Regions from separate parts of the Bacillus sp. BSL6 genome, predicted to be linked through region 1. Evidence: predicted binding sites of a transcription regulator. Region 1 holds the regulator's gene; the other holds the start of a gene.
The links. The regulator LexA, encoded in region 1, represses DNA repair genes until DNA is damaged. The targets are predictions, from matches to a motif close to CGAACATATGTTCG.
Positions count from the first base shown of each region.

Region 1 (17,012 bases):
TTTCTAATTTCTTGTTCTTCAAATTTCTCTAACTCTACACCATCTATTACAATATTTCCGGAATTAATATTATAGAATCTCAGTAATAAATTCATAATAGTACTCTTTCCGCTGCCAGTGTGCCCAACGAAAGCAACCGTTTGCCCTTGTTTCACGTGAAAAGATACATTTTTTAAAACATCACGTTTTCCATCGTACGAAAAAGTAACATTTTTAAATTCAATATCTCCATTAATAACTTGAGGATTTCCATCCCCTTTTTGAACTGGCGCTAAATCTTTCTCATCCATTAAATGAAATACACGTGATGATGAAACCAGTGCCTGTTGGAAAAATGATAATTTCATCATCATCTCATTTACAGGCTGGAAGAAACGATGTATATAGTTAACAAACGCATATAAAACGCCTACTTCAACAGGACTCTTCAAAGCATCAATTCCAAATAAACCAAGTACTAACGCAATAGCTACAATATGAACTAAATCAGTTGCTGGACGTAAAAGTAATGCATCTAACTTTAATGTACGTCGCCCTGCACTATAATGTTTATTATTCACTTCTTCAAATTCTTTTCTCATGCGCTTTTCTTGTCTGAACACTTGAACAATATTCATCCCTTGAATGGACTCGTTTAACTTTGCATTTAACACACTTAATTGATTACGGACTTCTAAATAAAAAGCTGCACTTTTCCGGCGATATAATACCATAATCGCAAACATGATCGGAATTAATACGAGAGAAAATAGCGCTAATTTTACATTTAATAAAAACATCGCTACTAAAATCCCTACTAAAAATACGATATTCTTAACAAATGTTGATAATACACTGACATAAAAATCTTTAATTGCTTCTGTATCATTCGTTATGCGCGATACGAGCGTACCAATCGGCGTACGATCAAAGAAACTTAATGACAATTTTTGAACATGCTCATATACTTCAACACGCATATCTTGAACAATTTTAAAAGCGATATTTTGAAAATATAACAAGTCTAAATAAGTAAATAATACTTTTAATAAGTGAGCAACAATATACACTACAAATAGAGTAACAAGTGCTGATTGATCAAAGTTACGTGGTACTAAGTGTTCATCAAGAAATTGTTTAATTAAAAAAGGACCCATCATTTCTGTTACAGTTGCACCAACTAGAAATAAAAATGCTAATGCTAACAGTCCTTTATATGGCCTCATATAAGACAGTAATCTTCTTAAATCGCTCTGTTTTTTCTCAGCCATCATACGCCTCCTTTCTCGACTAATGCTTCTAACTGCTGGCTCTCATACATTTCTTTATACCAACCATGTTCTTTCATTAATTGTTCATGTGTACCTCGTTGTACAATTTTACCTTCATCCACAACAAGAATAAGATTGGCATGCTGAATTGCACTTAAACGATGGGCAGTAATAATTGTCGTTTTCCCTGCTCTCTCCCTCTTTAAAGCATTTAAAATCGTTTCTTCTGTTTTTGCATCTACTGCTGATAAACAATCATCTAAAATTAAAATTTCAGCATCCGTTAATAAAGCACGCGCAATAGAAATTCTCTGTTTTTGACCTCCAGATAAAGAAACGCCTCTTTCCCCAACTACTGTTTCATATCCTTCTGAAAATTGAAGGATGTCATTGTGAATACAAGCAATCTCTGCAGCACGGGTAATTTCATTATATGTAGCATCCGCCTTTCCAAAGGCAATATTCTCCCCAATACTCGCTGAAAATAAAAAATGATCTTGCGGCACATATGAAATAGCAGAACGGACACCGTAAAGTGTTACATCGCGAATATCCCGCTCTCCAACTTTTAATTCACCATTAAAATGATCATACTCACGGATTAAACATTTTAATAAAGTCGTTTTCCCTGCACCTGTACGTCCTACAATCCCTAACGTTTCCCCTTTCTTCAAATCAAAGTGAATATCTGTTAAATGTAACAGTTCATTTTTCTTATACGAAAACGAATCAACCGCAAATGAAACATCACCGCTCGCTATTGTATGCACAGCATTTTCTCTATTTACTACATCTGATTTTTGTGAGAGAATTTTTTCTACACGGTCATACGAAGCACGCCCACGCTCCATAATATTAAACAGCCATCCAAACGCTAACATCGGCCAAACAAGGGTACCTAAATACGTCGTAAATGTAACGAGATCACCTACTGTTAATTCACCTCTCACAACTAATACTGACCCGTAACATACTGCGATTAAAAATGAAAATCCTACGATAAGAGCGATTGTTGGATCAAATAACGAATCAATACGTGCAACTAACATATTTTTATGTACGACATCTTCTGATTTTTTTCGGAACGCTTGCAAATCTTCTTTTTCTTGTCCAAGCGATCGAATTACCTTCATCCCACTCATACTCTCTTGCACTTTATCATTGATTTCCGAAAACGATTGCTGTGCTTTATGAAACCTTTTATGTAATAAAGTGCCGTAATAATTTGTCGATATTGCTACAATCGGCATTGGAATTAAGCTTAACAATGTTAACTTCCAACTAATTGTAAAACCCATTGCTACGAGTACACATCCTCCAACAGCCAATGAATCAACAAGTGTTAAAACACCCGCCCCAGCAGTTTGCTGAATTGCTTGAATATCATTGGTCGCGTGCGCCATTAAATCACCTGTGCGATTTGACTGATAGAAAGATGGACTCATCTTTGTAAAATGTTCATACAAATTTTTTCGTAATTGGCGAGCTAACTTTAATGAAGACCCAAAAATCATAATGCGCCACACGTAACGTAATATGTACATCGTAATACCTACGAGTACTAAGAGTACAACCCATTTCAGTAACTTTTCAGTCGTTAATGTTCCATCGTTAATTTCATCTACAACAATCCCAATCACTTTTGGTGCTACAAGTTCTAAAAGTGCGACGCCAAATAATAAAATAATTCCGGTTATGTACGCTCGTTTTTCTTGTTTAAAAAACCACGCTAAATTCATAAACACTTTCATATTTTTCCTCCTCCCTTAAAATGAGCGATGTTTTCAGTTTAACAAAAATACAGAATTTTTAAAAGTTTTAAACTCTATTCGTATAAAAAAGAAAAGACACTCTTAGCGAGTGTCTTTTAGCGCTTATTTCATTTGTTGCTTGTTCATCGCGCTCATCATTTGATTGATTTTCTTTTGGGAAGGTTTTTGTCCCATTTGCATCATCATCATTTTTAACATTTGTTCGTTAATTGGTGGATTTTTTTGTAAGTAATTCATCATGTATTTGCGGGCAATGAAAAATCCTAACGCCACGCCTGCTACTAGTGCTACTACGCCCACTAGAATACCTAACCAAATTGGCATATATTTTCCTCCTTCATGTTGTCTACCTTACAGTGTACTAAAACCTTTTCAATAAGACAAGATACAATTCGACATTTTTTACACATATGTTCGTACTTGTTTTAGAGGATTCAGCCATCCGTACTTTGTATTTTCATAATCCATAGCTAAAAATGTTAATTCACACTTCCGAAGCACCTCAAAGAAAGTCGTTTCCATAGAAACATTTCCAGAGGTATTCATGCGAATATAGTGTGGTTTCACCATTATTTCGCCATATTCTGCCCCTGTATAAAGTGTATGTGTATGATGTGTTCGATCATATTTACCAAGAACGCGCAAAGCTTGTTCTAATTTATGATGAATTTTCATTACTTGTAATGGCATCGTTATATACATCATTTGTTTATATAGCACTTTTTTCTCCGAAAGGGACCCAGATTCTGAAAATCGAGCAAATAAATCAAAAAACAAATATTCACGACCAAAGTAAGCTTTCGCAATATCCTCTTGAATTAAATACAATTCATACGTTTTCATCTTTCGCCTCCCCATCTGGACAACCTTTTCTCTTCATTATATAGAAGAAATTTTGCAATGATTGTCTGACTGCGGAGAGAGAAAAAACTTTTTCTGTCGAAAAAACTCATTTACATAGAAAAACCTCTCCATGCCGGAGAGATTTTTCTAAAATCATTAAAGCATTTCTTTTACTTTACGAACAACGTTCTCTACAGTAAATCCATACTCTTCCATAATCTTCTCACCAGGAGCAGAAGCACCAAATGTATCGATACCTAACACATCTCCTTCAAGACCTACGTAACGGTGCCATCCGAATGTAGCACCCATTTCGATTGCGAAACGTTTTGTTACTGCTTTTGGTAATACAGATTCTTTGTACTCAGCAGTTTGAGCTTCAAAGCGATCCATAGATGGCATGCTGACAACAGATGCGTCAACACCGTCTACTGCTAATGCTTTTTGAGCTTCAACAGCTAGACTTACTTCTGATCCAGTTGCAAGTAAGATTACATCAGCTGTTTCTTTCTTGCTTGCAGAAACTACATATGCACCTTTTGCTACTTTTTCATACGTATCGTCTTTTGCACCTTCTAATGTTGGAAGATCTTGACGAGTTAATACTAAAGCAGTTGGTTTGTTTGTAGATTCTAGAGCTAGTCTCCAAGCCGCAACAGACTCGTTACCGTCAGCTGGACGAATAACAGATACATTTGGCATTGCACGTAGCGCCGCTAATTGCTCGATTGGTTCATGTGTTGGACCATCTTCACCAACAGCGATACTGTCGTGTGTGAATACATACGTTACCGGCAATTGCATTAATGCTGCAAGACGAATTGCTGGACGTAAGTAGTCAGAGAATACGAAGAATGTACCACCGTAAGTTTTTAAACCACCATGTAGTGCAATACCGTTCATTGCTGCACCCATTGCGAACTCACGTACACCGTACCAAATGTTCTTACCGCTGTAATCATCTCTTGTAAAGTCTTTTTCGTTATTCATGTATGTTTTGTTAGAACCAGCAAGGTCAGCTGATCCACCGAAGAATGATGGTACAGATTCTGCAATTGCATTAATTACAGCACCAGAAGAATTACGAGTTGCTGCTTTTGATCCTAATTCATAAGTTGGTAAGTTTTGCTCCCAACCTTCTGGAAGTTGACCGTTCATTGCTGCTTGGAATTCGTTTGCTAATTCTGGGTATGCTTGTGCATATTCACCTAGCATCGTGTTCCACTCTGCTTGCGCAGTTTCACCAACGTCTTGTACTGTTTTACGGAAGTTGTCGTATACTTCTTCTGCTACGTGGAAGTCTTGCTCAGCAGTCCAAGCGTATGCTTCTTTCGTTAATTTTGTTTCTTCTACACCTAGTGGAGAACCATGTGAAGCTGATTTTCCTGATTTGTTTGGAGAACCGAAACCAATTGTCGTTCTTACTTCAATTAGCGTTGGGCGTTTTTCGTCAGCTTTCGCTTCTTCGATTGCTTTTGCGATAGCTTCAATATCGTTTCCATCCTCAACACGGATTACTTGCCATCCGTATGCTTTGTAACGATCTTCTACACTTTCAGAGAATGAACGATTTAAATCGCCATCTAATGAAATATCGTTTGAATCGTAAAGCACAACAAGACGACCTAATTGTAAATGAGCAGCTAATGAAGATGCTTCAGCAGAAACGCCTTCCATTAAATCTCCATCACCACAAATAGCGTATGTATAATGATCTACTACATTATACGCATCACGGTTATATTTAGCAGCTAAATGTCTTTCTGCCATTGCCATACCTACAGCAGTTGCAATACCTTGTCCAAGTGGACCAGTCGTTGCATCTACACCAGCTGTATGACCGTACTCAGGATGTCCTGGAGTTTTGCTTCCCCATTGACGGAAGTTCTTTAAGTCATCCATTGTTACATCATAACCAGATAGGTGAAGTAGGCTGTATAATAACATTGAACCATGACCTGCAGATAATACGAAACGATCACGGTTAAACCACGTTGGGTTATTTGGATTGTGTTTCATAAATTGAGTCCATAATGTATAAGCCATTGGTGCTGCACCCATTGGCATTCCTGGGTGACCAGAGTTTGCTTTTTCAATCGCATCGATGGATAATGTGCGAATCGTGTTGATAGAAAGTTGTTCGATTGAATGTGACATGCTATTCTTCCCTTCGCTTATATTAGTAAACGTTTTATACATTTATATGATAGCTTCCCACGCAAGATTATACAACATGTATCGACAAATATGTTGATGTTTTTTTGATTTTTTATAAAAAAATCAATGTTTTCGGGAATGTATGGGTATTCAATATGACATACTTTTTTATTATTTTTATTATTTTTATTTTGAAAAGAAAGGGAATTATCTGTATATTTATACAGATATACAAAATTCTTCTATACTTACTTTTTTCAATACATTTTACAAAACACAAAAAAGCATCTAACTTCGATGCTTTTCAAATCAGTTAAACAATCCGTTTCCGAATCGAACTTGAAATAAAATCAATGATAATGACCATTAAAATGATGCCCAATAAAATAATTCCCACGCGAGACCAATTACGTGAACTCAGCGCAAAAATTAGGGGCGTACCAATACCACCTGCTCCAATAACACCTAAAATGGCAGCGGATCGTACATTAATTTCGAACCTGTATAATGTATACGATAGAAAATCTGGTAATACTTGTGGCAATACTGCATACCAAAGTATTTGGAACCGGTTTGCGCCTGTAGCTATTAACGCCTCTGTCGGCCCCTTATCTATATTTTCAATTCCTTCTGAATATAATTTCCCTAACATTCCAATAGAGTGTAATCCTAAAGCTAGAACGCCGGCAAAAGAGCCTGGTCCAACAGCCTTTATAAATAAAAGGGCCATAACTAATTCAGGAAATGTACGAACAAAACTAAGTACAAATTTCCCAGTTCCTGAAGTTAGTTTTCCACTGCTCATATTCGTCGCCGCCCAAAAAGCAAATGGAACAGATAAAAAGGCAGAAATAAATGTACCCAATATCGCAATTGCCAACGTATCAATTAAACCATGTAATAAATCTTCACCATCTGGCAAAGATACATACGCCCAATCTGGATTCAATACACCTGTCATAATTGCTTTTGTAATTTCTCCTGCCGTATCCTTAATTCCTTCTAGCGGTACTCCTGAAAAAGCCCATACGTAAACAAATGTAAGTGCTATAAAAATAAACAAGCGATACACACTCGGTTTCTTCGTTTTTGGTACGATTATCGTCGTTTTACTCATTATAATTTCTCCCGCAACAATGTACTTACATAATCAATTAACAATACAACAACAAGGGTATAGATAATAATAGATGCAGTTTGCTGATATTGTAAAAATCCAAGTGTACGATCATAGTATAATCCAATACCACCTGCTCCTACTAAACCTAAAACAGCTGCTGCACGTACGTTCACCTCAAATGTATACAGAACATAAGAGACAAAATGCGCTTTCACTTGCGGAATTACTCCATAAACAATCCATTGCACTTTATTTGCTCCTACTGCTGTCATCGCCTCTAACGGACCTGGATCAATTGATTCAATTGACTCATACAACAATTTCGCCACGAGCCCAATCGAGAAAAAAGTAAGAGCCAGAATACCTGGAAGTGGCCCGATTCCAAAAATCGCTACGAAAATTGCCGCTAATAATAAATCTGGTATCGTTCGGATAAAATTTAATATCATTCGAGCTGGACTGTATAAAAATGTACTAGTAAATACATTACTTGCCGCAAATAGTGCCAGTGGAATAGCTAAAATCGCACCTAAAGTCGTCCCAATAATCGCCATACGTATTGTATCTAACATCGCTGTTGTAATAACTTGAAAATAACTCCAATCTGGCGGCACCATCTCTTTTAACAAATCCATCATATTAGGAAAACCAACTACTAGTTTTGACAATGATGCATCGACCTGTACACTACTTCCCCACAACAGTAAAATGACTAGAACAGCCGTTAACATATGTTTCAACTTACTCGGTGGCTTCGGTATCGATTTCGAATATATCGTCACGTCATTCATTTAACTGCCACCTCTAACAATTCACTTTTCTGTACTACGTCACCATAAATTTCAGCAAACTTTTCATCCGTTGCCTCTTCTACTAAGCCATCAAAAACAATTTCTCCTGCATGTAATCCAATAATGCGCGTCGCATATTGCCTAGCTAAATCAATAGAATGTAAGTTTACAATTGTTGTAATTCCAAAATCTTCATTAATTTTCTTCAAATCATCTAATACTTGCTTTGTTGTTAGCGGATCTAACGATGCAACAGGTTCATCTGCCAATATGATTTTTGCTTCTTGCGCCAACGCTCTAGCAATCGATACACGTTGCTGTTGTCCTCCTGATAATTCATCAGCACGCGCATATGCTTTTTCTAAAATATTTACTCTTTTTAACGATTGAAAAGCAAGCTCCAAATCTTCTTTCGGAAATAGGCCTAACGTTGTACGCAACGTCGAATGATACCCAACACGGCCAGCTAATACGTTCTTTAATACTGTTGATCGCTTTACAAGGTTAAAACTTTGAAAAATCATACCAATATCCCGGCGCATGCGGCGTAATCCTTTTCCTTTCGCAGCCGTAATAGACTCACCTTCAATCATGATTTCTCCTTCTGTAATCTCATGAAGACGATTTACCGATCTTAGAAGTGTAGACTTTCCAGCTCCGGAAAGCCCTACCATTACAACAAACTCACCTTTTTGAATTTTCAAGTTTATATTATTCAATCCTTTTGTACCATTTGGATACACTTTGGAAACATTTCGAAACTCTATCACACATCTTACCTACCTTCTATGTATTCAAAACGGCAAACTAACTGAAAACATACCTTTCCAGCTAGTTGCCATTTCCATATGTATTATTGCGTTTTTACTTTCTTTCCATATTCACGAACGATATCAAATTTACTATCATCAGATTTAACATATCCTTCATGTGAATATACTTCTTTAATGATTTTGTGACCTTCCTCATTCTTTCCAATTTCAATGAAAGCATCCTGTAATTTCTTGCTCCACTCTTCATCTAAATCAGAACGTACCGAAATCGTATCGTTTGGAATTTTCTCCGTAAATTTCACTATTTTCGTTTGATCGAATATATTCGGATAATCTTTTTTTACAATATTACGAGCATCTTGGAATACAACAGCTGCATCTACGTCACCATTTAAAAGAGCAATAAGCGACTGATCGTGACCTTTTAATGTAACAGGTTTCACATCTTTTAACGGATCAATGCCCTCTTTTAATAGTACAGCCGCAGGCCACACATATCCCGCTGATGACGTTACATCTTGATAGCCAATTTTTTTACCTTTTAAATCTTTTACACTATTAATATTTGAATCTTTCTTAACAACAAACTCAGATTTATAAAAGTCTACTAAGTCCTTTGTAGGAGCTCCCGTTTCATCATCTACGCCAAAACGTTGCGCTTGTAAAATTACGTTTGCTGCCTTTTTCTCATGTGCTAACACATACGCTGTTGGGGGTAAAAATCCTACATCTACTTGCTTAGATGCCATCGCTTCTACAATTGTATTATAATTCGTTGAAATACTAACTTTTACTGGAATATTTAACTTATCACTTAATAGCTTCTCAAGTGGTTTTGCCTTCGCCTCTAACGTATCTGCATTTTGAGAAGGAACAAATTGAACATTTAAAGTCTTCGGTACATACCCTTTTTTCGTATCTTCATTTTTACTTGCGCTTGATTCCTTCGTTCCACAGCCACTTAACAAACCCGCTGCTAATACAACTGTTGTGCTCATTGCAAAAACTTTTTTCAACATGTTAATGCCTCCATTTTTCATTGTTATAAAATAACCTTTCATAAACATGAAGAAATATATCACACATTTTTACAAATAATTGATTATTTACAGAATCTTTACACATTCTATACACTCACATTAAAATTCTCTCCATATATTTGATATGCTTAATCAGTAGATAATAATAGAAAAGGTGAATGATATTGAATCAAAATCAAATTGTAACTTTAAACATCCTATTAACAAGTGATATACATGGTACTGTTTATCCAATTCACTACCAAGATAACTCTCCAGCAGAAATTGGTTTAGCTAAGATTTCTACTCTTATAAAAAAAGAACGGTCCCAAAATAAAAACGTTCTTTTAATTGATAACGGTGACTTCATACAAGGAACACCATTTACTTACCATTACGCTACATATGAAAAAGATAAGAAAAACCCAATGTCATTAATAGCAAACTATTTACGTTATGACGCTGCAGTGATTGGGAATCATGAATTTAATTATGGAATGGATGTATTAAACAATGCTATTTCTACTGCAAACTTCCCATATTTATCAGCAAATATTTTAGACAAAAGCAGTAAAAAACCTTATTTCGGGAAACCATATATAATAAAACATATTGAAGCAAATATAAAAATTGCTATTTTAGGGGTGACAACGCATTATATTCCAAATTGGGAACAACCCCATCACATTAAAGACTTGCAATTTGAAGATGCGTTAGAAACAACAAAAAATTGGGTTTCTTACATTCACGAACATGAGAAACCAGATTTACTAGTCGTAGCGTATCATGGGGGATTTGAACGCGATTTACAAACTGGAGAACCGACTGAAGTTTTAACAGGCGAAAACCAAGGGTATGCTATGTGTCATGAAATTGAGGGCATAGATATTTTATTAACAGGCCATCAGCACCGAGAAATGGCTCAAACAGTGGGTACTGATGTAACAATTTTACAGACTGGATGTAATGGACATTCAGTTGGAAAAGTAACTGTAACATTTGAAAAAATAAAACAAGAGTGGGTAAAAAAAGAGAGTTATTCAGAACTATTAACTGTGCAAGAAATCGAGGCAGATCCAGATGTTCTTTACTTGGTAGCCGATTATGAAGAGAAAACACAAAAATGGCTTGATCAACCTATTGGAACCATCCACGGTGACATGCAAATTTCAGATGCTATGCAAACTCGTTTGCAAGACCATCCTTTTATTGAATTCATAAACAAAATACAGATGGATATAGCTAATGTTTCTATTTCTTGTACAAGCTTATTCCATAATACATCTCCAGGTTTCCCGAAATATGTAACAATGCGTGACATCGTTTCTAATTATATTTATCCAAATACATTAAAAGTAATTAGAATAACTGGAGCAGATATAAAAGATGCTCTCGAACTCTCTGCTTCTTATTTCACATTAAAAGAAGATGGAACCATCATCGTAAACCCTAGCTACATAGAACCAAAACCGCAACACTATAATTACGATATGTGGGAAGGAATTTCGTACGTATTAAACATTTCCAAACCAATTGGCGACAGAGTAGAATCTTTACAGCATAAAGGCACTCCTCTTAATATGAGTGAAGAATATGACGTCGTTATGAATAATTATCGCGCGAGCGGCGGAGGGAACTTCTTTATGTTTCAAAATAAGCCCGTAATAAAAGATATACCAACAAATATGTCTGAACTTATCGCTAACTATATATTGAAGCATAAAAAGATAGAAGCAACAGTCAATAACAACTGGAAAGTTATTAAATAAATAAAAAAAGATGGGCTTCGCCCATCTTTTAGTTTAATTTTGCATTATCTTGCTTTTTTAAAGCTTTTAATTTCGCCGGTGTAACATCAGTACCTTGTTCGTTAACGACTTTAATTCCTTTTAGTTCGTTTAACATATTTTGACGAAATCCTTTTAAATATTGTTCACGTAGCGATTGACGCTCACGTTGTTCTTCTTCAGTTAAACCTTCAGCTTTTGCTTTTTTCGCTAAGAAGTTAATGCGTTCAACGAGTTCGTGACTAAGCATCTCGAATCCCCCTTCTACTCAAAACTGATTATTATCATACAATAGTTACTCTTCTTTATCAAGCAATTGCTTTGTATACTCTACATATCTACGATGTACCGTCGCTTTTGAAACATTATGACCAAAGCCACGTAGTGTTGCTGCAATTTCTTCGAAAGTAAGTTCACTCTTACGCAAACGTACAATTTCCTCAATTGGCACTTCTTTCTTCTCTCGTCCTACACTTAAATGACGATTCTTTAAATTATTTTCTGGACGATAGCCTTTTTCTACTGCTCGTTGCATACCACGTTTAATTTTTAAATTATGAATCTTTCTTTGATACTCTTCAACAATACCAATAATATCTAATACCATTGAATCAGAATCCGACAATTGCAATTCACCATTATGTGTATGCGTATATACTTTTATTCCTTCTTTATGTAAACAGTGCATTAACGCAATCTTTGCATTCCCCCTACCAAGGCGCGTTTCATCTTGTATAAGTAGCACATCAATTTGTTCGTCTCGAATTGTATCTAGCACTTCTAATATACCATCACGTTCAATTGTATAGCCACTAGCCTGCTCTTCAATCACCTTAGTAACATTCATTTGATAGCGCTCCGCTAAATGCAATAATTCATCTTTTTGACGTAATAATGATGTTTCTTGCGCTTCTTTTGTTGTACTCACACGCGCATAAATAATTGCATTCATTATGAACCCCTCTTTCTCACTATAATTTCCCTTTAGTGTAACATAAATTCGCCTTTTGTTCGAACTTATGTTTGTAGAATGTTTTTTCACATGTTATACTTATTAATAAGAAAAATGAAAGAAAACGAGGTGTTAGAAAACATGGAAAAGTTAACGAAACGCCAGCAAGACATTCTCGACTTTATTAAGCTAAAAGTACAAGAAAAAGGATATCCACCTTCCGTACGTGAAATTGGTCAAGCAGTCGGCCTCGCTTCTAGTTCTACAGTGCACGGACATTTATCAAGATTAGAAGAAAAAGGATACATTCGACGCGATCCAACAAAACCACGCGCAATTGAAATTTTAGGTGAAGACCGAATGGATACAGAAACACAATCTGTTATTCAAGTTCCAATTGTCGGGAAAGTTACTGCTGGATTACCAATTACAGCAGTCGAAAGCGTTGAGGAACACTTCCCTCTTCCAGCTAGCATTGTCGCAGGAGCAGATCAAGTGTTTATGTTACGTATTTCTGGAGATAGTATGATTGAAGCTGGTATTTTCGATGGAGATTTAGTTGTTGTTCGCCAACAACAGTCTGCATATAATGGTGAAATTGTAGTCGCTTTAACAGAAGATAATGAAGCAACTGTTAAACGTTTCTATAAAGAAAAAGACCATTTCCGTCTACAACCGGAAAACTCTTCATTAGAACCTATCATTTTAAAGCAAGTGTCAGTTATCGGTAAAGTAATTGGCGTATATCGTGATTTACATTAAGAATATAAAAGAAGATAATTACCTTATTTATATAAGGTAATTATCTTCTTTTTTTGTATTTTGATAGATTTTCACACATTCTATTTCTTACGAACGCGTTTCAATCGTCACATCGCCCGCAGCTGTTTTACCGCTAATCTTTTTACTCCCATTACCAATCGTTACGTCTTTATTTTCTTCATTAAAAATTGTTACATCCCCGGCAGCACTTTGCCCAGTAATTACCGCATCTTTTGGTTTTTCCGATAAAGTAATATTTATATCTCCCGCAGTTGAACTTGCTTCTAGATTGTACTTAGAATCATGATCTAGAATATTTATTTCCCCACTGGTCGTTTTTGCAGTCACTTTCCCTATTACTTTTTTAAAGTTTACTTCACCAGCTTTTGTAGATCCCTCCACATTCTTAGCCGTTACATGTTTCAAATCCACTTCTCCAGTAAGTGTTCTAGCACTTACACGGTCACTTTTCACATCACTTATTTCAATTTGTCCAGCAGATGAATTTACTTTTACATCTTGGTAAGAGCGTTCAGGCACAAGGAGAGTCAATGTAGACGTTTGAAACCTAAAATCGTAAAAAGAAAAATCAAATGAAGCACCTTTTTCTCTTTCTCCAATGATTTTTAATGTGTCACTATCTTCAGTAATACGAATCTCTTGTTTACGCGCATCTCCTGATTGCTTTACATAAAAAGAAGCGTCAGGAGATTTTTGGACAACAATATCCCCGACATCTAACTTAACTTCTATATTTTTTAGTGTTTCGTTTTTAATTATATCTTCTTTGTTTCCTTTTTCTGCAGTTTGCACTGCTTTTTCATATGTTTGTGAAATTCCTATTACTCCAATAATGATACAAGCGATCGCTACTAACAATATTTTTTTCATCATCTACTCTCCTTTTATCATTTTGAAGTTCCATATGACATAACGTACACATAACCTTTTAAACCACTTCGTACTATAATAAGCGATAATACATAACAACAAACCTATCCCAACAAATGTTATACTTACGAATACATCTAACCATATAAATGTACCCATAAATACTTTTCCAATTACGAAAAATGGTGTCACTACACTAGCAATCCCACCGACCCAAAAAGAGAATATAAAAGCGATAATTGCAACTAACGGGCCTAATACAATAATGAAATTAAACAAACTAAGTCCAATCGCTGCCATAACAGCTCTTGTCACATTTGAAGTTGACGGATCTTTTTTCATTTCATCAAATCGATACATCGCAAGTAATTCTTTTGCAATTACTTTCGGAGAGCCAAGACCCTTTATTATTTCCGATTCAGTTTTCCCCTCTTCTATCCCAAACTGAAAATGCTCTTCATAATCAAATAAAATATCTTTCCTCTCTTCGTCCGGTAACTTTCTAAGATGACTTGATAATTCCTTAAGAAACTGTTCTTTACTCATCCCATTCCACCCCTTCAATAATTTCTTGTACACCTTTCGCAAAATCACGCCACTCTGTTACTAACAAATTCAGTTGCGTTTCCCCTTGCTCAGTTAGTTGATAATATTTACGAGGCGGTCCCTCCGTAGATTCTTTTAAATACGTTTGAAAATATCCTTCTTTCGTTAAACGACGTAATAAAGGGTATACTGACCCTTCCGATATTAAAAATTTATTTGAGATTTGCTGAACAAGTTCATAACCGTAACAATCTTTACGTTTCACAAGTGCCAATACACACAGTTCTAACACACCTTTTTTAAACTGAACGTTCAAGTGCAATCCCCCTTTCTCATTCCAGTACTGTTCAATACACGGTACCTGGCATATCCATAATATACCACTCGATATTGTTTATTGCAAGGTACTCATTTGTATTTACTACCTAAATTTAAAAAACGCACAAATAAAAGCCCTAATAATGTCCTATTATAACTGACCATTATTCGGGCTTTTATTCGATTCGAACCGCTTGCATACAAAACTTCATTCACTCTTTCTCCTCTAAGAACCAACTTCCATTTGTGCCCCTAATAAACTTCGGAATACACCTTTTCTCTCTTTAGCCAATTGATTAAATTCACCTTTTTGGACAATTTCACCTTTTCCTAAGACAATGACTTGATCTGCATTGCGTATAGTTGATAAACGATGCGCAATCACAACAATAGTCATTGTTCCTTTCAATCTTTCTATTGCTGATTGGATTTTTACTTCATTTTCAGCATCTAATGCACTTGTAGCTTCATCTAATACTAAAATCGATGGCTTTCTTAAAATAGCTCGAGCTAATACAAGTCGCTGACGTTCACCACCTGAAAGCCTCACACCACGATCTCCAATCAATGTATCAAGCCCCTTTGGAAGTGTTTGTACAAATTCAGCGGCGGCCGCAAAACTTAATGCATCCCAAATTTCTTCCTCACTTGCATTCGGTTCAATCATCAATAAATTATCCCTTATGCTCGCATTAAATAAGAAAGGATCTTGTGGTACATAACTAATAGCCCGTCTTAATGACAATATATTATCAGTTATAAGTGGAGTACCATCTATTAATACTTGACCTTTTTCTGGCTGGATTAATCCCATTAATACATCAATTAATGTACTTTTTCCTGCACCAGAATGTCCCACAATGGCCGTCATACTATTTATTGGAATTTGTACATTAATATTTTGAAGTGCGTATAAAGATTCTTGCTTATTATAACGAAAGTGAACATCCTTACACTCAATACCTTGTTCAATACAAATCGGCTTTATATGCTTTTGCTGATGTATATCCTGCATTTCAAACACTTCCTTATATTCCTCTTGCAGCTCCCATAATGACTTAAAAGCAGGAATACTTGCAGCCAGTTGTTCTAAATTTGACTGAATCGTCATAAATCTTGGCCACAGTCTAGAAAAAATGAGAATGATTAATAGTAGTTGAGTGGATTGCGCTTGAAACATACTTACTGATAATAATAAAAAAAATGCAATTAATATAGCCATTGAAACTTTATAAAACAATTGAGAGTTCGATCTTATTCTCATATACTCCATTTGCTCATTACTCATCTTTTCTGTTATAGATTGTAACCAATCTAAACGTGATGATTCCAAAGTATTACTCTTTATCTCTTTAATTCCATTAAAATGATCTGTTATACCAGAAAGATAATCTTTTGCCAATTCTGAGGTCTTACCGCCTAGTATTCGTGCTTTTTTTATAAAAACACGAGAAGCTACCAAGAATAATAAACCAAAGACCAAAACAAATATAGTTATTTGAGGAGATAATAAAAATGCAATCCCCACCTGTATAAATGTAAACAGAATAGCAGCTAACAATTGTAAAATTAAATTAACCCCATAACTTACACGAGCTAATTCTGTAGTTAATATATTTATTAGGTTTGTTTTCCTTTTCTCTAAAAAAAAACTCCACTTTGCTTTTAAAATCATACTATATGTTTCTATTCTTAATTCTCGTACAAAAGCTTGTTGCGTTCTCGCATCCCTTAGCGCTATATTTCTTTGTAGTAAATTTTGACCTAACACTATTAGTATATATATACCTAAAATAAAAGCTAAACTTGTTGTTTTAGGAAAATCCTGCAAAAATCTAGAGACAGGTACAATAAAAGTAGTCTCCTCGCCTAAATTAATTATTCCAGTCATACTTATCATAGGAATTAATAAAATAATACCTATCCCTTCAAGTAAACTGATTAAAACCATACCAAATAAATTCACATACATTATTTTTCCCGCTGAAGAATATAATTTCTTCATAAAATATATAATATGATTCATCGATG
Region 1 covers NZ_JAVGCW010000010.1:29,021-46,032, reverse strand. Annotated here, with positions in the region: gene RCJ96_RS24145 (ABC transporter ATP-binding protein) at 1-1,250, opposite strand, end outside; gene RCJ96_RS24140 (ABC transporter ATP-binding protein) at 1,250-3,001, opposite strand; gene RCJ96_RS24135 (YneF family protein) at 3,125-3,346, opposite strand; gene sirA (sporulation inhibitor of replication protein SirA) at 3,425-3,865, opposite strand; gene tkt (transketolase) at 4,022-6,022, opposite strand; gene phnE (phosphonate ABC transporter, permease protein PhnE) at 6,336-7,139, opposite strand; gene phnE (phosphonate ABC transporter, permease protein PhnE) at 7,139-7,933, opposite strand; gene phnC (phosphonate ABC transporter ATP-binding protein) at 7,930-8,703, opposite strand; gene RCJ96_RS24105 (phosphate/phosphite/phosphonate ABC transporter substrate-binding protein) at 8,787-9,725, opposite strand; gene RCJ96_RS24100 (bifunctional metallophosphatase/5'-nucleotidase) at 9,911-11,494, shown strand; gene RCJ96_RS24095 (DUF896 domain-containing protein) at 11,523-11,762, opposite strand; gene RCJ96_RS24090 (YneB family resolvase-like protein) at 11,808-12,464, opposite strand; gene lexA (transcriptional repressor LexA) at 12,606-13,226, shown strand; gene RCJ96_RS24080 (DUF4097 family beta strand repeat-containing protein) at 13,314-14,120, opposite strand; gene RCJ96_RS24075 (DUF1700 domain-containing protein) at 14,121-14,663, opposite strand; gene RCJ96_RS24070 (PadR family transcriptional regulator) at 14,656-14,979, opposite strand; gene RCJ96_RS24065 (ABC transporter ATP-binding protein) at 15,208-17,007, opposite strand.

Region 2 (17,012 bases), on a different contig from region 1:
ATATTTCTGAGAGAGCAACAATGTTTTTAGATGAAATTTTAGTATTAACAGAGCATGGTATTTTTAAAGGTGATGAAAAAGGAAACTTTAGGCCAACTGCACCAGTAACACGCGCAGAAATGGCACAAATTCTTACGAATGCATTTACATTTGAGGTGAAGAAGAACCATACATTTAAAGATGTACCAAATAATCATTGGGCAAAAAATGCGATTAGTGCACTACAGTCTAATCATGTCATAGTAGGAACAGGAAATGGGCAATTTGAACCGAATAAAGTTGTAACACGTGAGCAATATGCAACGTTTTTAAATAGAGCTGTTTTTTATTTTCCAGTAAAAGATGAAGATTATGAATGAAAGTTAAAGTATAAGGACATTTAAGTTATATTAATATAATATATATTAAGAAAAAAGCGCGGGAATTCCACGCTTTTTTCTTATTTAAAATTATTTGTAATTATATCGATTTTCTATTCGTAATTTAGTTTTTCGATTTTAGTGGATAAGAAGAGATTGAATAAAGTGACTTTTTATTGTTTAAATATACGTTTTAGTAACTTTATTGTTAATAAAGTGTAAATAAAAGTATATAAAATATAGTTCATAAATTAGACAAAAATTACATGGAAATTATATTGTTACGCTTCCATTAATTCTTTATATTAGAAAAAAATATGTTTTTAGGGAGAGAATACTGTGAAGAAAAAGTTTTTAAAAGTAGCAACAGCTTTAACAATTATGGGTGGAGTGGCATTTAGTGCTGAAGGGACAACAGCAAAAGCTGAATTAGCTGCAAAGCCACAACAAGCAAGTCAGGCAATCTTTAAAGATGTGCCAGCAGGACATTGGTCTTATGAAGCAATTCAAACTTTAGCAGAACAAGAAATTATGCTTGGTTATGGAAATGGTGTGTTCGGTTTTGGACATAACGTAACACGTGAACAAGTAGCCGCTTTAATTTATCGTGCGCTTGACCTTGATGAAGAATTTGGTGAAGATGAGGAATTAGAAAGCCCGTATAATGATATTGTTGATGATAACTCAACGATGTTTCCTTTCGAAGTGTTAGCAGTAACAGAATTAGGTATTTTTACAGGTGACGAGAAAGGAAACTTCAGACCAAAAGATACGTTAACACGTGCAGAAATGGCGCAAGTTCTTACGAGAGCATTTGGACTACAAGTAAAAGGATCAGCAGGATTTAAAGATGTACCAAAAGGACATTGGGCAGAAAATGCGATTAATGCAGTAGGTTCAAATGGTATTTCAATAGGAGATGGGAAGGGTAACTTCGCTCCGAACATGAAAGTAACACGTGAACAATATGCGCAGTTCTTATTTAGAGCGCTTTAATAAAAAAGGGGTCAGTGTTGTATAACACTGGCTTTTTTTTCATGTGTAATACCGGTGAAAGAATACAGTTTTACAAAAAAACAATTAAATTTTCAAAAAAAACTTCCTTTTCTGAAGATTTGTTATATAATATAAAACATAAAATCAAATCTGTTATAAAACAGTTTAAGAAGGGGATGCTAATATGTCGACGCAAACTTCACGGGTTACATTGCCCGGAGAAATGTTGCCAGCGTACAACGAAATATTGACACCTGAGGCGCTTAGTTTTTTGAAGGAACTACATGGAAATTTCAATGAGCGCCGCATAGAACTTTTACAAAAGCGTGCGGAGAAACAAAAGAGAATTGATGCAGGGGAGTTTCCGAAGTTTTTAGAAGAAACGAAGCACATACGTGAAGCGGATTGGACAATTGCTAAATTGCCAAAAGATTTAGAGGATCGCCGCGTAGAGATTACTGGCCCAGTAGATAGAAAGATGGTTATTAACGCTTTAAATTCAGGAGCACATCTTTTTATGGCGGATTTTGAAGATTCGAATTCACCAACTTGGGAAAATGCGATTGAAGGTCAAATAAACTTACGAGATGCAGTGAAGGGAACGATTTCACATAAAAATGAAAACGGAAAAGAATATCGTTTAAATAGTAAAACAGCAGTATTAATTGTGCGTCCAAGAGGATGGCATTTAGAAGAAAAACATATGCAAGTTGACGGAAAGAATATGTCTGGTAGCTTAGTAGATTTTGGACTTTATTTTTTCCATAATGCGAAAGCTCTTTTAGCAAAAGGAAGCGGTCCATACTTTTACTTACCGAAAATGGAAAGTTATTTAGAAGCAAGGTTATGGAATGATGTTTTCGTATTTGCTCAAAAATATATCGGTATTCCAAACGGAACGATCAAAGCTACAGTGTTACTGGAAACGATACATGCTTCGTTTGAAATGGATGAAATTTTGTATGAGCTTAAAGATCATTCTGCTGGATTAAATTGCGGAAGATGGGATTATATTTTTAGTTTTCTAAAGGGTTTCCGTAATCATAATGAATTTTTACTTCCAGATAGAGCGCAAGTCACGATGACGACGCCGTTTATGCGCGCGTATTCTTTGAAAGTCATTCAAACGTGTCACCGTCGTAATGCACCAGCTATTGGAGGAATGGCAGCACAAATTCCAATTAAAAACAACCCAAAAGCGAATGAAGCAGCTTTTGAAAAAGTACGTGCGGATAAGGAGCGCGAAGCTTTAGACGGTCATGACGGGACTTGGGTTGCCCACCCGGGACTTGTACCAGTCGCAATGGAAGTATTTAATCACATTATGAAAACGCCAAATCAAATTTTTAGAAAACGTGAAGAAATACATGTTACAGAAAAGGATTTATTAGAAGTACCAGTGGGAACGATTACAGAAGAGGGTCTTCGTCTGAATATTAGCGTAGGTATTCAATATATCGCATCTTGGTTAAGCGGACGGGGAGCAGCACCAATTTATAACTTAATGGAAGATGCGGCAACAGCGGAAATTTCTAGGGCACAAGTATGGCAATGGATTCGCCATGAAGGTGGAAAATTAAATGATGGCCGTAATATTACACTTGAATTAATGGAAGAGCTAAAAGAAGAAGAGTTAGCAAAAATAGAAAGAGAGATTGGTAAAGAAGCCTTTAAGAAAGGGAGATTCCAAGAGGCGACAACGTTATTTACAAATCTCGTTCGGAATGATGAATTCGTACCATTTTTAACATTACCGGGTTATGAAATTTTATAAAAAGTGAAAAGGGGATGGAACAAATGAAAAATGAAAGAATCGAGAAATTACAAGAGAGCTGGGAACTAGATACGCGCTGGAAAGGGATCACACGTCCATATTCGGCAGAAGATGTAATTCGCCTGCGCGGGTCAATTGATATTGAACATACGTTAGCGCGCCGCGGTGCTGAAAAGCTTTGGGCATCGCTTCATACGGAAGATTACATTCATGCACTTGGCGCATTAACAGGAAACCAAGCGATGCAGCAAGTAAAAGCTGGGTTAAAAGCAATTTATTTAAGTGGATGGCAAGTAGCAGCAGATGCAAACCTTTCTGGACATATGTATCCAGACCAAAGTTTATATCCAGCAAATAGCGTACCTGCTGTAGTAAAACGAATTAATCAAACGCTTCAACGTGCGGATCAAATTCAGCATATGGAAGGAAGCGGTGATACAGATTATTTCGTACCAATTGTAGCAGATGCAGAAGCTGGATTTGGCGGACAATTAAACGTATTTGAGCTGATGAAAGGTATGATTGAAGCAGGCGCATCTGGTGTACACTTTGAAGATCAATTATCTTCAGAGAAGAAATGCGGTCATTTAGGTGGAAAAGTATTACTACCAACGCAAACAGCGGTACGTAATTTAATTTCGGCACGCCTTGCGGCAGACGTAATGGGAGTGCCGACAATTATTGTTGCAAGAACAGATGCGGATGCAGCAGATTTAATTACGAGCGATATCGATCCGGTTGATAAGGCGTTTATTACAGGAGAAAGAACACCAGAAGGATTTTACCGTACGAAAGCAGGTCTTGATCAAGCGATTGCACGTGGTTTAGCATACGCTCCTTATGCAGACCTCGTTTGGTGTGAAACATCTGAACCAAATTTAGAAGATGCAAAACGATTTGCGGACGCAATTCATAAAGAGCATCCAGGGAAATTGCTTGCATACAATTGTTCACCTTCATTTAACTGGAAACAAAAACTAGATGAGAAAACAATTGCGAGCTTCCAAAAAGAAATCGCATCTTACGGTTATAAGTTCCAGTTCGTAACACTTGCTGGATTCCACTCATTAAACTACGGCATGTTCGAATTAGCACGCGGCTATAAAGAGCGCGGCATGGCAGCGTACTCTGAACTACAACAAGCAGAATTCGCAGCAGAAAAACACGGCTACTCTGCAACTCGCCATCAACGAGAAGTAGGAACAGGTTACTTTGATGAAGTAGCACAAGTGATTACAGGTGGTACTTCATCAACGACAGCATTAAAAGGATCTACGGAAGAGGCGCAGTTTACGAAATAAAAGGAAGGGGCACCTGTTTAAATGGTGCCCCTTGTTATTTTCTAAACCATTCAAGTGTGAATGAAGTTATATAAACGATTTTTTTCGATATATCTATTATAACTTAAAATTTATCAACGATTCGACAAAGGATATCGACTTACCGACAAAAAAAGACAATATGATCAAATCCACTCAGCTCCATGATCACGAATAAATTTCATATCTTTTTCATAATGCTCTAAATGTCCTTCATCAATCATTCTTTGGAAATTTATGTCGCCTTCGTTTGCTTTTCTTTTCATATATGTACATAATGCTTCTAGACGTAGTAGTACCATACCTAAGTAATCTTCATCCATACTTTTACCGTAGGACTGGACGAATAATTTTATTCTTTCTTTCATACGGTCAGCATGTTGTGCCGATTCATAATGAATTGTCTCGCCTGATTCCGTATAATACACTCTACTTAAAGGCACACAAGTATACAGTGTATAAGCGATATCCCAACTTCTTGGTCCAGGGGCAGCAACATCGAAATCAATAATTCCTACTGGCTTCTCGTTATTAAATATAATGTTATATATAGCAAAATCATTGTGGCATAAAACCTCAATATTATTTGGGGTATGGTCCATAGGTTTCCAATCATCTAATAACGGAAAGTCACTTACAGCATCATGATAAAGGCGAAGCATCTTTGCTATTTCTTTTAACACATCATTAGATTGCATATATTCTTTTAAAGGATAATTCCCAGCCTCTCCTTCAATAAAAGATAAAATCTCTCTATTTTTCTCATCTATACCTAAAAACTTTGGTGCGTAATGAAAACCTTTGTTTTCTAAATGCTGTAATAACTTATGAATTTGTGCGCTGTCTGGCTTCAATTCTCGCCGAACAGTATTTTTAGAACGATATACGTTTGAGACGTTTCCCCCTGTAAGCTTTTCTTCGTTTGTGTAGTTTGACATTTCATCCCCTCCAGTAAGTACTGTCAGATTACATTTTAACACGTAGAAAAAGGAATAAAGTGGCATTCGAAAGATTTGTTTATTTTTATTCAAATAAGATATTGATAATTGCATACGTGATTTAATTTGTCAGTTATTTTCAAAAAAGATTGTACATTTTATTTTAATGTGCTATGATAATATCAGTTGAATAGTTAAATTAAGCAATCCATATATTATCAAGTGCTGAAAACGAACGAGAAAAAGTATGTGAGAACTAGTTTATGTTTCGTATTTGATAATGTGTGGATTCTTTTTTTAGATAGGAAAACTAAAAATTTTAAAAAATGTATTTTCTTAGGAGGAAATAATTATGGCAGTAACAGGACAAGTAAAATGGTTTAACAACGAAAAAGGCTTCGGTTTCATCGAAGTTCCAGGCGAAAACGACGTATTCGTACACTTCTCTGCAATCGAAACTGAAGGTTTCAAATCTCTAGAAGAAGGTCAAAAAGTTAGCTTCGAAATCGAAGAAGGTAACCGTGGACCTCAAGCTAAAAACGTAATCAAACTATAATTTTATAGTTTATTATGGAAAAAAGGATGGCTGCTGCCATCCTTTTTTTGTTGTGGGGAAAGTCTTTCCATCTTAAAATTCGGCGGGAGATCAACTGTCTGTTAACGCCCAATTGTTGAGGTCTGATTAAAGTTTCACTTTATTTGTTGTTCCGTCTACATCTGAAATGGGTAAATCTGCGCCATATAGGCTTTGAGTAACATCTTTTTTGTTAGCGTTGTTGTTAGAATTTTGTTCGTCTTGAGATGATGTTTCTAACATTTGTTCTTGCTCCTTACTAGGGGTATTCAGAGCATCTGATGGGACGCTATTAATCTGTTGGCTTAATAGACTTTTTTTCTCCATATTATACAGCTCCTTTTTGGAATTAGATAAAAAACGAATGTAATCATAAATAATCACTTACATATTTTGTGTTTTGAAGTGGAATTATATACAAAACTTATATTGCAGATTTAACGAGTTAAAAAGTTGCTAGTGATTTATAAAGGTGAAGTTCTTAATAAAAATGGGTAACACGTACAAGTACTTTTTAACGTAGTGGATAATTTTTTATATGTAATAATATTAGAAAATAAAGGGGATACAGGGACACTCGGAAGAAAATATGAATATGAAGAAGAGTAAAAGGCTTTCCAAAATAGAAAGCCTTTTACTCTTCTTTTTCAACTTTTTTCTTCGCGCTTTTCTTACATTCAGAGCATTTCGATTTACGAAAAGGCTTTGCAAAAAATAATAGAATGAAAAATAAAGCGAATATAATGCTAGCTGAGTTGTTCACGATCACAATGCTGCTATGTTTCATGTGAATCGTTGGTTGCATTTCTTTTTCTTTCATAGTGGACCTCCATATATTGGATTTTTATTTTAATTATAGCAAAGTTAATTGTCTTAATGATGCGAAATGAGGAAGTAGTTGTAAATATTTATAGGTAGTATAAATAGATTTTGTATAGGTTTATTATTATAAAAATAATATATTTTTATTTTATAATTTAAAAGGTATTTGACAAATAATAAAGTATTGTAAAAAAGCGGAATCTGTAAGCCATTTCCTTTTCATAGATGCTAAAATTATACATGCAGCTGCTAATATAAATAGAAAAAAGGAGATAGTGGAATATGGAAAGTAAAGTAGAACGCTACGTCGAAAACTATGTTGTAAATAAAAATACAATGGCCTTACTTCCTGTAATTCTCAGTGAAAAGAAAATTGTTACGCGAGTTGTTGAAGTGCAAGACTCTTTTTTCGTATTTCAAAAACCTCTAGATATTATAGAAAGAAGTTGTCGCAAGCATGGTTCTAGTTTCTTAGGCAGAAAAGAAGGAACGAAAGAGTTAACTCACATTACACATAAAGCACCAATTGCAATTAGTCCGACCGATCAACTTTATTTTTTCCCTACCTATTCGTATTCTAGAAAAGAGTGCGCGTGGTTATCTCATTTTTATATTGAAAGCAATAAAGAATTAAAAGATGGAAACCTTATTATCCGATTTATAAATGGCTTTGCTGTGAAGTTAGAGATATCGAAAACTAGTTTTGAAAATCAACAAAATCGTACTGCGAAATTGCGAACGGAGTATGAAGATCGTAGGAAAAAACAAGGGAATCCTTGCTTTAAAGAGGTTGATCAAAGGGATGAATCAACATTAAGACCAGCTTATGAGAGAGTGTATGTTGTTAGAGAAGAGGATGTATGAGAGGAAAAGGATGAGGTGACTCATCCTTTTTGATTTCATTATATATACAGTTTACGTTGTAAGATTTATAAACAAAATGAGAGAATGTACAAACTTTTGTTCTCGAAGGGTTCAAGATAATATATAATTACAATATAATGGGAAAATTATACATATTCACTATAGTTTGAACATACAGTATATTTTTTCGTCCTGTATAAAAAGGAGATGGTATGTTGAAAAGGAACCTGTTATTTTGGGCGCAATATATTCTTGCTTTGCCTATATTTTTTCTTACATTTGTGTTTACTAGTTTCACTGGTAGTCAGTTGATGATAGTCGCTGATAAACGATATTTTGTTTTCACACCTCAAAATACGACAGATTATAGTCAAATTAGTGAAATTGATAAATTGCTATTTGCTTTTTCAATTCAACCGTTTGTCACTATAGTATGTTTTCTGTCAATCGTGTATGTACTGACACTTATTGTCTTTCAAATTATTGAATGTAAGAAGAAAAGAAAGATATTACATAGCCTGCAATATATGATTCTTATACCAATTTTTCTTTATTTGTGGTTAGGAACGATGGAATTTTCCGCAGTTAATTTAACGTGGATAGATAACTGGAAAGATTATCTTATCTTCACTCCTGCAACTATAACGAATGAAGAAGATATATATATGATTGATAAATTTTTATACAAATTTCGAATGGTACCTATTCGGAGTACATTATTAATACTATCTTTCTTACATATGTTAATACTTATCGTGATTGACAGTGTACGCTTGCTAAAAAAATTGCTTGTAAGAACTAGCCATTAGAGGATTGTTTGAAGGTAAAATAATCATCCGTCGTTACCTATATGAAAAAGACTAATTATTACTTTTTGCATATTCTTCTTTCTCATAAAATGTAACCATTAAGCTATAATCGGCGCATGTTATTTAAAATAACTTCACGTCCTGTCGAATATTGATAGATTATCATAGCATAATAATGAAGGAATTCTCATGAAAGATATGGAAACTTAATAATTACATCTCCATATGTCGTATCTACCATTTCCTCTTTCATATAGGCAATGATACAGTAGAGGTAGTACTTAGAGTAAAGGGGTAAAGTGTAGAATGGATTTTCAGACAATCAAAGAGTATTTTTCACCAGAAAATATGGATCATATTGTTGAAAGCTATAAAGCGTTCGGACCACTTCTTGGTATTGGGTTACCGATGATAGAGGCGCTAATTCCAGCATTGCCACTTATCGTATTTGTACTGGCGAATGCTGTTGCATTTGGATTTTGGCTCGGTTTTCTTTATTCTTGGCTTGGATCAGTAATGGGTGCCTTACTTGTTTTTTTCATAATCCGCCATTTTGGCCGAAGTCGTTTCTTTTCTTTTGTGAATAAGCATGAGAAAGTACGAAAGGCAATGGGATGGATTGAAAGGAAAGGGTTCGCACCGATTTTCGTCATATTTTGTTTTCCGTTTACACCATCTGCGCTTATAAATGTTGTTGCTGGTCTATCTCGCATTAGTGTAAAACAGTTTGGCCTTGCGCTCGCGTTCGGAAAGCTTGTGATGATTTTTATTTTAACGTATATCGGTCATGATTTAATGTCATTTATTCATAATCCGGTGAAATCAGTCATTGTAGCAATTGGTATTTTTATTTTATGGTATGTCGGTAAGAAAATCGAAGTAAAGTTAGAACTACATTAAGAATAGTCTTCTTTGTAAAGGAAAGCTTCATTATTAATGGATAAGGGGAGAAGCGGATGAAGAAAACTTTGAAAAAAGAAGGCATAGAGTGGATACGAACAATTTTAATTGGTGTATTATTAGCTGTATTTTTTCGAACGTTTTTCTTTTCAACGTACGTTGTAGAGGGGAAATCAATGATGCCGACATTGCAAGATGGCAATATGCTCGTTGTAAATAAGGTGAGTTATCAAGTGGGGGACTTGAATAGGTTTGATGTTGTTGTATTTCATGCGAACAAAAAAGAGGACTACGTAAAACGAATTATCGGTTTACCTGGGGATCATATTGAATATAAGCATGATAAACTATATATAAACGGACAATTCGTGGATGAACCTTATCTAGAGAAATATAAGAAAGAGATAAATGGACGACAACTAACAGGTGACTTTACGCTAGAAGAGTTAACGAAGGAAAAAACGGTGCCACCTGGATATATTTTTGTAGTAGGTGATAACCGCCTCGGGAGCTGGGATAGTAGACATTTTGGTTTTGTAAAAGCTGATACAGTTGTCGGTAAAGTTGATTTACGATATTGGCCAATTCAAGAGGTGCAAACGAATTTTTCAAAAGGTTGATATAATAGGTAGAAGTATAGAAAAAGACAAACTACTCCGTTTGTCTTTTTTCGTGTCCTATAATACAATTATAGTAGCAAACTAACGTTCGTTATGTAAGTGAAAGGTGGGGTTACATGTCACTTCGATTTGTGATTGGTAGAGCGGGAAGTGGAAAAAGTACACTTTGTTTACACGAAGTGCAAGAAGAGTTAAAGCAGCGTCCAAGAGGGGAAACAATATTATATCTTGTGCCAGAACAGATGACATTCCAAACGCAGCAGGCGTTAATTGGTAGTGAGGATGTTAGAGGTTCTATTCGGGCACAAGTTTTTAGTTTTTCACGATTAGCGTGGAAAGTATTGCAAGAAGTTGGCGGAGCGAGTCGTCTTCACATTGATGAAGCGGGCGTACATATGTTACTTCGTAAAATTGTAGAGTCTCGTAAAGATGGATTATCGGTATTCCAAAAAGCAGCGGAGCAAAATGGTTTCTTTGAACATCTTGGCAGTATGATTGCGGAGTTTAAACGATATAACGTGACGCCATCAAACGTATATGAAATGTGGCAACAATTAGATGCACATAGTAGCAGTGCTGAACAAAAGCTATTAGCGAATAAAGTGTATGACTTACAGTTATTATATGATGATTTTGAACGTGCTTTAATCGGAAAGTACTTAGATTCAGAAGACTATCTGCAATTGCTAGTGGAAAAGCTTCCGCAGTCTGAATATGTAAAGGGAGCTGAAATTTATATAGATGGTTTCCATTCGTTTTCACCGCAAGAACTAGAAATTGTAAGACAGCTTATGATTTGCGGTGCGAGAGTGACAATTACATTAACGATAGATGAAAAAACGTTAGCGCAGCCAGTAAATGAACTAGATTTATTTTATGAAACGACGTTAACGTATGAAAAAATAAAACAAGTAGCGCGTGAAGAGAAAATAGAAATTGAAAAAACGATTCCGCTTATGGAACAACCGCGTTTTCATTCTCCAGCATTAGCGCATTTAGAAGCTCATTATGAAGCGCGTCCGAATGAGAAATTTAACGGGGAAGCAAGTGTAACGATTCATACAGCCGCGAATTTACGAGCTGAAGTAGAAGGCGTTGCTCGTGAAATTCGTAGACTTGTAGCAGATGAAGACTATCGTTACCGAGATATTGCAGTTCTTCTTCGTAACGGAGAAAGTTATTACGATGTAATGCGGACTCTATTTACAGATTATAATATCCCGCACTTTATCGATGAAAAACGCCCGATGTCACATCATCCGTTAGTAGAATGCATTCGTTCTGCACTCGAGATTATTAGCGGGAATTGGCGTTATGATGCAGTATTTCGCTGCGTGAAAACAGAACTTTTATATCCATTAGACGTAAGAAAAGAAACGATGCGCGAAGAGATGGATGAGTTTGAAAACTACTGTTTAGCGTACGGTGTACAAGGGAAAAGATGGACTTCTGAAGATCCGTGGATGTATCGCCGCTATCGTTCTCTTGACGATACGGACGGGATGATTACAGACAGTGAACGTGAAATGGAAGAGAAAATAAATCGATTGCGTGATGTTGTAAGAACGCCTGTTATTCGTATGCAAAAAAGACTGAAGCGCGCGGGAACAGTTATGCAAATGTGCGAAGCTGTTTACTTATTTTTAGAAGAGCTTGACGTTCCGAAAAAATTAGAAGCATTACGTATTCGTGCAGAAGAGAGCGGAGATTTCTTATTTGCGACAGATCATGAACAAGTATGGGAAGAAGTAATGAGTCTTCTTGATACGTTCGTTGAGATGCTTGGCGAAGAAAAAATGTCACTTTCTATGTTCACAGACGTTATGTCGACAGGTCTTGAGGCGCTTCAATTCGCAAACATTCCGCCGTCATTAGACCAAGTGTTAATTGCGAATATTGATCGTTCTAGATTATCAAATGTGAAAGCAACATTCGTCATTGGAGTGAATGAAGGTGTGATTCCAGCAGCACCGATGGATGAAGGTATGCTTTCTGATGAAGAAAGAGATGTTCTTAGCGCTGCAGGTATTGAACTCGCACCAACGACGAGACAAACTTTATTAGAAGAACAGTTCGTTATGTACCAAATGGTAACGAGAGCAACTGAGAAATTATACATTTCATGCCCGCTTGCAGATGAGGAAGGAAAGACGTTACTTGCTTCTAGCTTTATTAAGAAAATAAAAAGAATGTTCCCTGATGTGAAAGATACATTTATTACGAACGACGTAAATGATTTATCACGTTCGGAACAAATTTCATATGTAGCAACACCAGAAGTAACGTTGTCATATGTTATGCAGCAACTTCAAACGTGGAAGCGATATGGATTTGAAGGCAACTTAGACTTTTGGTGGGATGTATATAATTTCTACGTTACTTCAGATGAATGGAAGCAAAAAAGTAGCCGCGTATTATCAAGCTTATTCTACCGAAATCGTGCGCAAAAGCTAAGTACAGCTGTAAGTAGAGATTTATACGGAGATAAAATAAAAGGAAGCGTTTCTCGTATGGAATTATTTAACCGTTGTGCGTACGCTCATTTTGCGCAGCACGGTTTATCGTTAAGAGAGCGTGATATTTTCAAACTTGATGCGCCAGATATCGGAGAGCTCTTCCATGCAGCGCTGAAGAGAATTGCAGATAGGCTATTACATGAAAACCGTACTTGGGCGGATTTATCAATAAAAGAGTGTGAGCATCTTTCTGCTGTAGTAATAGAAGAGATTGCACCGTTATTACAAAGACAAATTTTATTAAGTTCAAACCGTCACTTCTATTTAAAACAAAAACTACAACAAATCATTTTCCGTACGTCAATCATTCTTCGTGAACATGCGAAGTCTAGCGGTTTCGTACCAGTTGATCTAGAAGTGCCATTTGGTATGGGCGGTACAGGATCACTTCCGCCAATGGAATTCTCCTTACCTAATGGTGTGAAGATGGAAGTAGTTGGCCGTATTGACCGTGTTGATAAGGCAGAAGATGAAAAGGGAACATTCCTACGTATTATTGACTATAAATCAAGCTCAAAAGCGTTAGACTTAACGGAAGTGTATTACGGATTAGCACTTCAAATGTTAACGTATTTAGATGTTGTTACTTCAAATGCGCATACGTGGATGAAAAAAGGCGGCACGGCATCACCAGCTGGTGTATTGTATTTCCACATTCATAACCCAATTGTGGAGGTAAAAGGTGACGCATCTGAAGCAGAAATTGAAAAGGAAATTTTAAAGAAATTCAAAATGAAAGGTCTCGTACTAGGAGATGCTGACGTTGTTCGTTTAATGGATAACAAACTTTCAACAGGAAGCTCTGATATTATTTCTGCTGGTCTGAAAAAAGACGGTAGTTTTAGTGCGCGTTCAAGTATTGCCAGTGAACAAGAGTTTAACGTCCTGCAAAAATACGTACACCATACGTTTGAAAATATCGGGAAAGACATTACAGAAGGCGTTATTGATATTGCTCCTTACAAAAAGGGGAATAAAGCGGCATGTACGTTCTGTAACTTCAAATCTGTTTGTCAGTTTGATGAATCACTTGAAGATAACCAATTCCGTACGCTAAAAGATATGAAAGATAGCGAAGCGATGGAGAAAATTAGAGAGGAGGTTGGCGGAGAATGATAGAAAATTGGCCTAAAAAACCAGAAGGTAGTCAGTGGACAGATGACCAGTGGAAAGCGGTTGTAGCGAACGGACGTGATATTTTAGTCGCGGCAGCAGCAGGATCAGGGAAAACAGCAGTATTAGTTGAACGTATTATTAAAAAGATTATTAATGAAGAAAACCCAGTTGATGTCGACCGCCTGCTCGTTGTAACATTTACGAATGCAGCGGCGCAAGAGATGAAAAACAGAATTGGGGAAGCGTTAGAAAAAGTATTAATTGATGAGCCGGGCTCTCAGCACATTAGAAAGCAGCTGAGCTTATTAAATAAAGCTTCTATTTCAACGATCCATTCATTTTGTTTACAAGTCATTAGAGGATATTATTACATGCTTGATGTTGATCCTCGTTTCCGCATTGCGAATCAAACCGAAAATGAATTGTTAAAAGAAGAAGTGCTAGATGACATATTAGAAGAAGAGTATGGGATAGAAGATAATACAATATTCTTTGAACTCGTTGATCGTTATACGAGTGACCGTAGTGACGATGATTTACAACGTATGATTTTAGCGCTTCATACAGAATCAAGAGCGCATCCAAATCCGGAAAAATGGCTTGATAAATTAGTAGAAGCATATGATGTGGAAGGAAAGACAATTGAAGATTTAGTGTACGCTTCCTACTTATTAGAAGATGTGAAATTTCAACTTGAAACAGCAGAACAGCATATTCGTAAAGCGACAGAGCTCGCAATGCTTCCTGACGGTCCAGCGCCTCGCGTTGAAACGCTGCAAGCGGATTTAGTTTTACTTGGAACGTTATCATCAGCTGCTCGTGAGTCATGGACAAGCGTGTATGAAGCGATGCAAAACGTATCGTGGCAAACGTTAAAGCGCATTAAGAAAAGTGATTACAGCGAGGATGTTGTAAAACAAGTAGACTCTCTTCGTAATAAAGCGAAAGATGAAGTGAAAAAATTACAAGAAGAGCTATTTAGCCGTAAGCCTGAAAGTTTCTTACGAGATTTTCAAGATATGCATCCTGTATTAGAAAAGCTTGTTCAGCTCGTAAAAGTATTTACAGAACGTTTCCAAACGATGAAGCGAGATAAAGGAATGGTCGATTTCACAGATTTAGAGCATTTCTGTTTACAAATTTTAAGTGAACAAAGTGAAAATGGTGAAATGAAGCCATCAGCAGTAGCGCTTCAATATCGTAATAAATTTGCTGAAGTATTAGTCGATGAATATCAAGATACGAACTTCGTACAAGAATCAATTATTAAATTCGTAACGAAAGATTCTGAGAGTGAAGGAAACTTATTCATGGTTGGTGACGTGAAGCAGTCGATTTATCGTTTCCGACTAGCAGAACCAGGATTATTCTTAGGAAAGTATAAACGCTTCACGCAAGAAGGATTAGGCGGCGGAATGAAAATTGACTTAGCGAAAAACTTCCGTAGTCGTCATGAAGTGTTAGCGGGTACCAACTTTATTTTCAAACAAATTATGGGTGAAGAAGTTGGGGAAATCGATTACGATGCTGACGCTGAATTAAAGCTAGGTGCTAGCTATCCAGAAGGTGAAGATGTAGCAGCTGAACTATTGTGCATTCAGCAAACAGAAGAAGAAGTAATAGACGGTGAAGAAGGTGTGGAAGTAGAAAAAGCACAGCTTGAAGCGCGTCTTATGGCGCAGCGCATTAAAGCGATGGTTGATTCAGGTTATGAAGTGTATGATCGTAAAACGGATAGTATGCGCCCTGTACAATACCGCGACTTCGTTATTTTACTTCGCTCCATGCCGTGGGCACCGCAAATTATGGAAGAGTTAAAATTGCAAGGAATTCCAGTATACGCTGATCTTGCGACTGGTTACTTTGAAGCGACAGAAGTAAATATTATGATGAACGTATTCCGCGTTATTGATAATCCGATGCAAGATATTCCGCTTGCAGCCGTACTTCGTTCCCCAATCGTTGGATTAAATGATGAAGAACTTGCAACGCTTCGTGCTCATGGGAAGAAAGGATCGTTTTATGAAGTAATGAGCTCATTCTTAAAAGGGGCACCGCTTGAAGAAGAAAAAGAATTACATGATAAATTAGAATGGTTCTACAACTTACTGCAAGGATGGCGTGAATTTGCGCGCCAACAGTCTCTTTCCGATTTAATTTGGAAAGTGTACGGTGAGACAGGTTATTATGACTTTGTCGGTGGTTTACCAGCTGGAAAGCAAAGGCAAGCAAACTTGCGTGTACTATATGACCGCGCAAGACAATATGAAGCAACATCGTTTAGAGGACTATTCCGCTTCTTACGCTTTATTGAGCGTATTTTAGAACGCGGTGATGATATGGGTACGGCGAGAGCTTTAGGTGAACAAGAAGATGTCGTTCGCATTATGACAATTCATAAAAGTAAAGGACTTGAGTTTCCAGTCGTATTTGTCGCTGGACTTGGTCGTCGCTTTAATACACAAGACTTAATGAAGCGTTTCTTACTGCATAAAGACTTCGGTTTCGGTTCGCAATTTATCGATCCTCGTAAACGAATTAAATATACGACATTATCACAACTTGCAATTAAGCGTAAAATGAAAATGGAATTAATTGCGGAAGAAATGCGCGTATTATACGTAGCGTTAACACGTGCAAAAGAGAAGTTAATTTTAATTGGAACAGTTAAGGATGCAACTAAGGAAATGGAAAAATGGCTGGATGCGAGAGAGCATAGTGAATGGTTATTACCAGATCATATACGTGCCGGAGCGTCTTGCTACTTAGACTGGATTGCACCTTCATTATATAGGCACCGTGATAGTGAAATACTTCTTGAATTAGGACAAGGAAGTGTTCCAGATGAAATTTATGGGTATGACACTAGCTGGAAAGTAGAAGTTGTTGACGGTAACACGTTACTCGCGCCAGAACCGGTTCAAGAAGAGAAACAAGAATTGTTAGAAGCACTTCGTGAGAAAAAGGCCGTTCCCCTGCAAAGTGAACGGAAAGAAGAGGTGTACGATAGATTAATGTGGAAGTACGGATATGAGGAAGCGACATCTCATCGTGCGAAGCAATCTGTTACAGAAATAAAGAGAAATTATCAATCTGAAGAAGGTAGCGATAATGCCTTTATTAAAAAATTACGTGCACCAATTCAAACACGTCCTCGTTTTATGGAGAAAAAGGGATTAACATATGCAGAGCGCGGAACAGCAGTACATGCCGTTATGCAGCATGTTGATTTGAAGAAGCCGATTACAGAAGAAGTGATTCGGGAGCAAATTGCTGGAATGGTAAATAAAGAATTATTAACATTCGAGCAGGCGGAAGAAATTGCGATTGAAAAAGTAATTTCATTCTTTGATAGTGACCTAGGTAAAAGGGTATTAGCGGCGAAAAGTGTTGAGCGTGAAGTAC
Region 2 covers NZ_JAVGCW010000002.1:558,463-575,474, reverse strand. Annotated here, with positions in the region: gene RCJ96_RS09180 (S-layer homology domain-containing protein) at 1-359, shown strand, start outside; gene RCJ96_RS09175 (S-layer homology domain-containing protein) at 699-1,355, shown strand; gene aceB (malate synthase A) at 1,540-3,129, shown strand; gene aceA (isocitrate lyase) at 3,153-4,430, shown strand; gene RCJ96_RS09160 (phosphotransferase) at 4,595-5,386, opposite strand; gene cspA (RNA chaperone/antiterminator CspA) at 5,739-5,942, shown strand; gene RCJ96_RS09150 (hypothetical protein) at 6,069-6,287, opposite strand; gene RCJ96_RS09145 (hypothetical protein) at 6,595-6,780, opposite strand; gene RCJ96_RS09140 (competence protein ComK) at 7,065-7,646, shown strand; gene RCJ96_RS09135 (DUF4306 domain-containing protein) at 7,859-8,455, shown strand; gene RCJ96_RS09130 (TVP38/TMEM64 family protein) at 8,762-9,355, shown strand; gene lepB (signal peptidase I) at 9,412-9,975, shown strand; gene addB (helicase-exonuclease AddAB subunit AddB) at 10,092-13,607, shown strand; gene addA (helicase-exonuclease AddAB subunit AddA) at 13,604-17,012, shown strand, end outside.
Region 2: a site for LexA is predicted at 10,053-10,066, ahead of addB (helicase-exonuclease AddAB subunit AddB). Genes of this name have one in related genera too.